Regions from separate parts of the Bacillus pacificus genome, predicted to be linked through region 1. Evidence: predicted binding sites of a transcription regulator. Region 1 holds the regulator's gene; the other holds the start of a gene.
What was found. The regulator Rex, encoded in region 1, represses fermentation and respiration genes when NADH is low (regulators of the CRP and FNR family bind a similar motif). The targets are predictions, from matches to a motif close to TTGTGAAATATTTCACAA.

Region 1 (5,240 bases):
CTAATGGCTTTAGCATGAACAATAACCTCCTCATTTTGTTATGTAAATTTTATTTATTAGCACTCAGGTCACCCGAGTGCTAACACACTTATAATAATAAATAATCTCAATTTCTTTTGCAAGTAAAAAAATCATAATTTTTTCGCAAATTACGCTATAAACTTTTCTATATAGAGTTCCTCTTCTTCTACCTTTACCATATGAATCGTTGTTTCCGCTACTCGTATGTTACAATATGAAGGGACACCCTAAGTTGTTTTCGCTACACATACAACTTTCTCCTGTCTTCTATTATAATTTCAAATAAGGATTTACGAAAAAAACATAATTCAAGAGGTTTATATCGTAGGTAGCATATGTACATGTTATCCTACCTTATCTCATACACTAGAGTTAGAAAGGATGGTTAAACCATTTGAAAAAACAATATTGGTGGGTTATCGTTACATACATCTTAATGCAGTTATCATCAATTGCTGGATTACCACTTCTCCTGAAAACTGGACTTTATGATAACAGGGGATTTACTAGGGAAGAGAAATTTCAACTTATAACTGGTCACTGGGCAATCATTAGCTTCTTTATTGCATTATGTATCGTACTTTGGTTACTTAGAACAGATATTCGTGATAGACATTTAGATAAAACGCGTTCTACTGTTCCAGCTACAATTGGTTGGATTTTTATCGGTTTCTTCTTAGCATTTTTCTCGCAAAGTATTGCTGGTATGATTGAAATGTATGTATTAGGTATTAAACCTGGATCTGAAAATACAGCAAGGCTTATGGATATCGCAAGAACTACTCCTTGGTTCCTTATCGTCATCTCTATAATAGGACCTATTTTGGAAGAAATCGTATTTAGAAAGATTTTATTTGGTACACTTTATAAGAAGTTTAACTTCTTTATTGCCGCTATCATTAGTTCCCTTGTATTTGCGGCGATTCATTTTGATTTTACTCACTTATTGGTATACACTGCTATGGGTCTCGTATTCGCCTTCTTATATGTAAAAACGAAGCGTATTATCGTTCCCATTGCAGCTCATGTTGCAATGAATACATTAGTTGCAATTGCCCAAGTTTTAGTGAGTAACGAACAAATTCAGGAAATGATTAAAGAAGCTGAAAAAATGCAAGGCTTTATCGGAGGATTTTTAGTATGAGAAACTCACCATTGTTCATGGCTGCATTGTACTTCCTTCTAGGATGTATCTTTACACGCTTCGCCATTACGAACGTAACAGATACAATTTGGAATATGTGGACAATACTATTTGCAGTTATGGCAACGATTGATTTTAATTTGGCACTTCGCCTCATCTTAGTTAAATTTACAAAGAAAAAACAATAATAAAACGCAGAGGTCGCTTCCTCTGCGTTTTATTGTGGATAATTCTTCAAAAAGTAAACGAGTGTTTGTAACTCTACTGCTAAATCAATATGATGAATTCTTATATTTTCTGACACATTTAAGCGCGCTGGTGTAAAATTCAAAATACCATGCACGTTTGTTTCTGCCAATCTATCGGCTACAGATTGCGCTACTGTAGCGGGTACTGTTAATATTGCCACTTGTATATCAGTTGATAAACGTTCTTCTAATTCATCTAAGTGATATACAGGAATGCCTCCGATTTCTGTTCCAACTTTCTCTTCACTAACATCAAACGCCATTTCAATTTTTGTATTATTGTTTTTCGTGAAATTATAATGTAAGAAAGCGGTCCCTAAATTACCTACTCCAATAAGCGCTACACGTGTTATATCATCTTGGTCGAGTGTTTCACGGAAAAATGATAATAAATAATTTACGTTATATCCATATCCTTTTTTTCCTAATGCTCCAAAGTATGAGAAATCTCTTCGAATCGTTGCGGAATCAACCTTGACCGCTTCACTTAATTCGGCTGATGAAACACGTTGCTTACCAGACAAAGATAAGTTTTGGATAAATCGATAGTATAGAGGCAATCTCTTAGCAGTGGCTTGTGGAATTTTCTGCTGCTCCATATAACCTCTCCTCTCTTCCTATCTTTATTCATATGCTTTAATCAAATACAGAAGTTTAGCACTTATTAAATTCCTTGTATAATAGAAAGAAGAAGTATTCTCTCTGTATTTTAAACTATACACTATTTTTAGTATGATTGAGAAATATAAACATGGCAAAGTTAAGAAATTATTTGAGGTGAAAACATTGATTTTATTACAAGTAAACGCGCTTTCGAAATTATACGGTGCAGAAACGATTCTTGCAAACATAAAATTGGAAGTTCAAACGAAAGATCGTATCGCATTAGTCGGGCGAAATGGAGCCGGAAAATCTACATTATTAAAAATAATAGCGGGTGAGCTATCTCATGATGGTGGAGAAATTATAAAACCGAAAGATGTCTCAATTGGATATCTAGCTCAAAATACCGGTTTAGAAACGTCTTTAACAATTTGGGATGAAATGTTAACCGTCTTTACACACTTGCAGCAAATGGAGACAAAACTTCGAAGGCTAGAGCAAGAGATGGGAAAAGAAGAAAACTTTTCAAACGAGGCTACATATGAAAGATTATTAGCTGATTATGACCAATTACAATTAGATTATAAAGATCAAGGTGGCTATCAGTACGAAGCAGATATCCGTTCGATTTTAAGTGGTCTTGGCTTCCCAGTTGAAACGCACCAAACGACGATTTCCACATTAAGCGGTGGACAAAAAACACGATTAGCTCTCGGTAAATTATTATTAACGAAACCAGACCTCCTTATTTTGGACGAGCCTACAAACCATTTAGACATCGAAACATTAACATGGCTTGAACAATATTTACAAGGTTATCCTGGCGCAATATTAATCGTTTCCCACGACCGTTATTTCTTAGATAAACTTGTTACACAAGTATATGAAATTTCGAATAAAGAAAGTAGACGATTTGTTGGTAACTACAGTAAATATTTAGACTTAAAATCAGCACTATACGAGCAAGAAATGAAACGTTATGAAAAACAACAAGATGAAATCGCTAAGCTAGAGGACTTCGTTCAAAAAAATATAGCTCGTGCATCTACGACAAAACGTGCACAAAGCCGTCGTAAACAATTAGACCGTATGGAACTATTAACAAGACCATTAGGTGACTCTAAGTCAGCTTCCTTCCACTTCGATATCGAAAAACAAAGCGGAAATGATGTGTTACAAGTAAAGGATGCAACTATCGGCTATGATAAGGATCCAATTATTGAGCATGTAACAATGCGCTTAACTCGCGGAGATAGCGTTGCTTTAGTTGGTCCAAATGGAATTGGGAAATCCACATTATTAAAATCAATTGTGAATAAGTTACCACTACTACATGGTGATGTTTCTTTCGGATCCAATGTATCTGTTGGTTACTATGATCAAGAACAAGCCAATTTAACATCTTCTAAGCGTGTTTTAAATGAGTTATGGGATGAATATCCACTGCAACCCGAAAAAGAAATCCGCACGATACTAGGTAACTTCTTATTCACAGGAGATGATGTACTAAAACCAGTATCATCTCTTAGTGGTGGACAAAAAGCTCGATTAGCTCTCGCAAAACTTATGATGCAAAAATCGAATTTATTAATTCTCGATGAGCCTACAAACCATCTTGATTTAAATAGTAAAGAGATTTTGGAGAATGCTTTAATTGATTATCCTGGTACCCTTCTCTTTGTATCTCATGACCGCTACTTTATTAATCGTGTAACGACGACCGTTGTTGAGTTATCAACAGAAGGTGCACAGGAATATTTAGGGGACTACGATTACTACGTTGAAAAGAAAAATGAGATGATTGAACGTGCTGAATTTGAACAACAAGAACAGCAAGAAAATCAGACACCTGTTCAAAAAACTGTAGCTCCAGAAAAATTAAATTATCTCGAAGAAAAAGAGCGCAAAAAGTTGGAGCGTCAACGTACTCGAAAAATTGAGGAACTAGAACAAAATATTGTACAATTTGAAGAAGAAATTGCTACGTTAGAAGATCAACTTTGCTTACCAGAAATATATGCAGATTATGAAAAGGCTAGTGAAATTACAACGAAAAAGCAAACACTACAAGAACAACTTGATGCTTGTATGGCAGAATGGGAAGAATTGCATTTATAAGAGTATAAATAAGAAGGATGTCTCATCAGTCGGGATTTTTGACGATGAGACATCCTTCTTATCTTCTAGCCATGGTCAACCTCTATTGCATAAACAATTCGACACGAGGTATCGATTTGCCGACAAAGTTTGACAATATTAGCCCCCCTTATAATAAGGGCATATTTCAAAATGTTTTTTAGAGATACCTTCTTCGTTTTTATTTCCCGAAAAAGGATAGATTCAAAGGTCAGACTTCATCTGTTTTATCCACAAGTTTATACACATATCCACCTTTATAAAATAAACATCTAAATAACTTTTCCACATTATCCACAATCAACAAAAAAGTTATCAACATTTTATATACACAATAAAACCCACATTATCAACAGATAATATGGGTTTTATCCACAAGCTGTGGTTAATTTTGTGTATAACTATGCTTCAATATCTAATCCTGGATTTGCATTTAAAGCTAATGTAGCACGTTTTCCTTGTTCATACGCAATTGTACCTGCCGCCGCAATCATAGCTGCATTATCTGTACATAAAGATAGAGGAGGAATAATTAGTTCTACATTTTCTTTTTGTGCAAACTCTGCTTCTAAACGTGCACGAAGTCCTTTATTCGCAGCAACTCCACCAGCAAGAAGCACTTGCTTTACGTTATAAGCATCCGCTGCACGAGATGCTTTCGTTACTAATACGTCAATTACACTCTCTTGGAAACTTGCTGCTAAATCTTCCGGTGCAATTTCTATCCCGCGTTGTTTTGCGTTATGCACAGTGTTGATAACTGCTGATTTCAATCCACTAAAACTGAAATCATACGAATCAGGTTCTAGCCATGCACGAGGTAAATCAATTGTTGGTTCCCCTTCATGTGCAAGACGATCAATATGAGGGCCACCTGGATATGGCATAGATAACGTACGAGCTACTTTATCATATGCCTCCCCTGCTGCATCATCTCGCGTTTCACCAATTACTTCAAATGAACCATGTTCTTTCATATAAACAAGCTCTGTATGTCCACCAGATACAACAAGTGATAGTAATGGGAATTGAACTTCTTTTACTAAGCGGTTCGCATAAATGTGGCCAGCGATATGATGAACACCAAC
Region 2 (5,240 bases), 240 kb from region 1:
CATATGGTAATTTAGCTACAGATAATAATGAAGCTAACGCACCTTTTGTATCACGTCCATGCATTGGGTTCGCACCTGGTGCAAATGGTTCTCCAGTACGGCGACCATCTGGAGTGTTACCAGTTTTCTTACCGTATACAACGTTAGATGTGATTGTTAAGATTGACATTGTATGAACAGAATTTCTATATGTTTTGTGTTTACGAAGTTTATTCATAAATGTTTTCACAAGATTTACAGCAATTTCATCTACACGGTCATCATTGTTACCGTATTTAGGGAAATCTCCTTCGATTTCAAAGTCAACTGCAATTCCGTTTTCATCGCGAATTGGTTTTACTTTTGCGTATTTAATTGCACTTAAAGAGTCTGCTACTACAGATAGACCCGCGATACCTGTTGCCATTGTACGAAGAACATTTGTATCATGAAGTGCCATCTCAATACGCTCGTAGCTATATTTATCGTGCATGTAGTGAATAACATTTAATGTGTTTAAATATAGACCCGCTAACCATTCCATTGTCATATCAAACTTATGCATAACTTCTTCATAATCTAATACTTCAGAAGTAATCGGTGCGTACTCAGGACCAACTTGTGCTTTAGATTTTTCATCTTTACCACCGTTAATCGCATATAGTAATGCTTTTGCTAAGTTTGCACGTGCGCCGAAGAACTGCATTTGTTTACCAATTCTCATTGCAGATACACAACAAGCAATTCCGTAATCATCGCCGTAGTCAGCACGCATAATGTCATCATTTTCATATTGAATTGCTGATGTTTTAATAGACATTTTCGCACAGTAGTTTTTAAAGTTCTGTGGTAATTGTTTAGACCAAAGAACTGTTAAGTTTGGTTCTGGAGCTGGTCCTAAATTATCTAGTGTATGCAAGAAACGGAATGAGTTCTTTGTTACTAATGGACGGCCATCTAATGCCATACCGCCGATAGACTCAGTTACCCAAGTTGGGTCACCAGAGAATAATTCATTATAATCAGGTGTTCTTGCAAATTTCACAAGACGTAATTTCATAATGAAGTGATCCACAATTTCTTGTACGTCTTCTTCTGTTAAAGTACCATTTGCTAAATCTCTTTCAATATAAATATCTAAGAATGTAGAAGTACGGCCAAGACTCATTGCAGCTCCGTTTTGCTCTTTAATTGCTGCAAGATATGCGAAGTATAACCATTGGAATGCTTCTTGAGCAGTTGTTGCTGGCTTAGAAATATCAAAGCCATGAGAAGCAGCCATTTGTTTTAACTCTTGAAGTGCACGTATTTGTTCAGATAACTCTTCGCGTAAACGCATTGTATCTTCACTCATTACACCGCCAGTTAAATTTAAATCTGCTTTCTTCGCTTCAATTAAATGATCTACTCCATATAATGCTACGCGGCGGTAGTCACCGATAATACGTCCACGTCCGTATGCATCTGGAAGACCCGTAATAACACCTGATTTACGAGCAGCTCTCATTTCTGGTGTATAAGCATCAAATACACCTTGGTTATGAGTTTTTCTCCAATCTCTAAAAATACGACTAAGCTCTTTATCCATTTCGTATCCATAAGATTCACAAGCTTGTTCCGCCATACGAATACCACCATACGGTTGTAAAGAACGTTTAAATGGTTTATCAGTTTGGAAACCGACTACTTTTTCAGTCTCTTTATTTAAATATCCTGGTTCATGTGATGTAATAGAAGAAACAATTTTTGTATCCATATCAAGAACGCCACCGTTTTCACGTTCTTTCGTTGTTAAATCCATTACTTGATCCCAAAGTTGTTTCGTTGCTTCAGTTGCTCCTGCTAAGAAAGATTCATCTCCCTCGTAAACGTTTACATTATTTAAAATGAAATCGCGAACATCAATCTCTGCTTTCCATTTTTCACCTTTAAAGTTTTCCCATGCGTTTTTAACATTTTCTAATACTTGAGTCATCCTAATCTCCTCCATTTTTGATTAGTACAGGACTAAGATTTTTTATATAACAGCTTACACACTTAGAATACTACTTTTTTACGAAAGTGAACGAAATAGTTGTGACATGTTTGTGAAATATTGAGCAAACTACTATATACATAGTGTTAACTTCATTTGAAAGTCTTTAAAATTAACCCTTTCCTTAATTGTATTTTTTTGGTATTCTTATATACGAGTCCTATTTTGTAATATAAGAACAATACCCATTGTAGAGCTGTAATACTCTTATCTCCTAATCTGTTATAGTTTTTATAGCAGAACAAAAAAGTGTACATATGTTGTACACTTTTTTGTTACCTATAAAATGAAACTTTAATCAGTGGGGGTCTTACTGCCCATTAAAGTCGGATAAAATATCTCTTTTTCTATTTCCATCATGGAATCCACCACGACTGCCTGTTAATACAATTAATTGCTCTAACCCTTCTATATGATCACCAATAATTCGAAGTACAGCTGGTGGATGACCTATTTTAGCAAAATGTTCACTGGGTCGAATACGGTTCATCTTATCGACTTCAACACGACTTACACATGCAACTTCAAATCCTGAAAGAATAGCTTTCACTTGAGCTACACACGGTGCCAGTAAAGATCTATATCCAATTTCTTTCAAACACTTACGACTAAACGCATTCGGTACAGCGATAAGAGAGCCTACGCCTAGATCTTTTCTATCACAAGCTAAATTTAATGCATATTTAAATGCAGTTACAAGATGAAGCGGTACTCTTAAATCTAAATAATGATTTAGATCATTTAATGCAACGTCTGTTCCATCTGCAATAGCTTTCGCAAAAGGATATAACTCACTCGCTGGAATAACAAAATCGCCGTCTATAAATAACACAATTTCTCCTTTTGCGAAATACGTTCCAAGTGAGCGCCCCACATCATTTCCGAGTGCTTCTTTATATACAATTGTCGTTGCTCCCTTTTCTTTTGCAATCGTTGCTGTTTGATCAGACGAACCATTTACAACAACGATAATTTCAAAAGGTTCAATTTTGCGAAGCTCTTCTATAACGTTTCCAATTGTTTTCTCTTCATCTTGTACAGGAATAATGACCGATAATTGCTTTCCCTTATACAAATTCGATGTAACGCCCCATCCTTGATAAAAATCTTTAAAATCTAAAGTATGATAGACACTATCTCTTTTCCTATTTCCATCATAATACCCTCCGCGTTCATCGCTACCTACTATTCGCTCCGCTACAGCTTCTATATGGTCACCTATCATCCTTTTTTCAGAATGAGAAAGACCCGTGCCATACGCAGCATGCTCGGTCGGCCGAAATTTATTTGGTGTAATAACGTCAATTGCACAATGTCGACTAATTCTCCATTTGCTTTGAATAAGGCGTAAATGAGCGACAATAGGATTAACAAAACATTCATACCCAATGCTTTGAACAACTTCTTTCGTCAACGCGTGAGGTACAGATAATAAAGAATCAATCTTTAACTCTTCACGCTCTAGCATTGCATTTAATATTTGGCGCCATACTGTCACTGAGTGCGGTTTTTGTTTCTTTAAAAATAACGCATCCAAATTATTTAAAACGATGTCGGCCTGATCATGTAAAATTGGATTTAGGAATAATTGTAACTTTGAAGTTTGAATAGCAAAATCTCCATCTATAAATAGTAATACGTCACCTATCGCGTGTTTTGCGCCAACTGCACGGCCAACATCATTCCCCAGTAGCTCTGTATACTTGATTACTTTACACCCTAAACGATCAGCAACCTCTTCTGTTCCATCATTACAACCGTTTGCTACTACAATAATCTCTACTGGATTTAATCCTTTTGCCGATTGAATAACGTCTGAAATCGTATCCACTTCATTACATACAGGTATAATAATCGATAGTGACTTAGCCATTGTTTTCTTCACGAAACCATTTAATAGTTTCTTTCAACCCTTGTTCCCACGTTACTTTCGCTTGAAATTGAACAAGTTCTCTTAATTTCGTTACATCTGGTCTTCTATTTGGAATTTCTTCAAAGCCATGTGGATATACCTCTTCGAAAGGAACTTGAACAATTTTTGAAGAAGAATTCGTTAATTTTTTTATTACTGCTGCTACTTCTTTTATACTCTTTTCATTCTCAGAACCTATATTAATAATCTCACCATTTACCTTCTCATCCATTGCTCGAATCGTTGCCTCTACCGCATCACTTACATACGTAAAACAACGTGTCTGCTTTCCATCTCCATATACGAGAATGTCTTCTCCTCGCAGTGCTGCGCGGATAAATCGTGGGATTACCCCTGCATACGGACCATCTTTCGCTCTTGGACCATAAATATTAAAATAACGAACAATCGTTACAGGTAAACCTTCTAAAGCGTATCCTAAACATAATGTTTCTTCTAACGTTTTACAAATTGCATAACTCCAACGTATTTTAGAGGTTGCACCGTATAATCGATCTCCTTCTTCAGAAAAGGGCGGCTTTGCCTTACCATATACTTCTGAAGTAGACGCAAAAACTACTTTCTTCTTTCCTTTTAGCGCTGCTTGTAAAATGTTTCTCGTTCCATCAAAATTCGTTTCAATAAGCTCTATGCTCTTTTCCATTGTCGTTTTCACACCTAAAATTGCTGCTAAATGAAACACTACATCATGTTGATTTACTAATTCATAAATAGAATTTTTATCTAAAACACTTATTGGAATAACCCGAATTTCTTTCATTAACTCATCATGATATTTATTTTTCCCTTTATAGAAGTTATCAACGATAGTGACATCATAACCTCTTTTCACCAGCTCTTCAGCTAAATGCGATCCAATAAATCCTGCTCCACCTGTGATTAAACATTTCTTACTCATACACTCACCTTCTTTATAATTCCACGTGTATCTACGACTTGCTTTATCCCTTTAAAAACCTTCCAATCGATATTAGAGTGGTCTGTTAAAATTAAAATACAATCCGCTTGTTTAACGACTTGTTCATCCAAAGAAACAGATTGATACACCTTATCTCCAAATTTTGCAGAAGAAATATATGGATCGTGATACGCTATCTCATATCCTGCTTTTATTAACAATTCAATAATTGGCAACGCTGGCGATTCTCTTAAGTCATTTACATCTTTTTTATATGCAATCCCTACAATTAAAACCGTTGCAGGTGATTGCACCACACCTTTTACTTTCCGGACCACTTTCTCTGGCATTTCCTCATTAATTACATGTGCCGCCTCAATTAATTGACTAATTGC

Region 2: pflB (formate C-acetyltransferase) is a predicted target of Rex. The motif match lies at 2,065-2,082, and genes of this name have one in related genera.

The regions. Positions count from the first base shown of each region.
Region 1 covers NZ_CP086328.1:4,804,949-4,810,188, forward strand. The annotation lists gene groES (co-chaperone GroES) at 1-16, opposite strand, end outside; gene LMD38_RS24645 (CPBP family intramembrane glutamic endopeptidase) at 416-1,165, shown strand; gene LMD38_RS24650 (YdiK family protein) at 1,162-1,353, shown strand; gene LMD38_RS24655 (redox-sensing transcriptional repressor Rex) at 1,383-2,012, opposite strand; gene LMD38_RS24660 (ABC-F family ATP-binding cassette domain-containing protein) at 2,200-4,134, shown strand; gene tsaD (tRNA (adenosine(37)-N6)-threonylcarbamoyltransferase complex transferase subunit TsaD) at 4,554-5,240, opposite strand, start outside.
Region 2 covers NZ_CP086328.1:4,565,725-4,570,964, forward strand. The annotation lists gene pflB (formate C-acetyltransferase) at 1-1,954, opposite strand, end outside; gene LMD38_RS23610 (glycosyltransferase family 2 protein) at 2,325-3,887, opposite strand; gene LMD38_RS23615 (UDP-N-acetyl-alpha-D-glucosaminuronate decarboxylase) at 3,880-4,845, opposite strand; gene LMD38_RS23620 (nucleotide sugar dehydrogenase) at 4,842-5,240, opposite strand, start outside.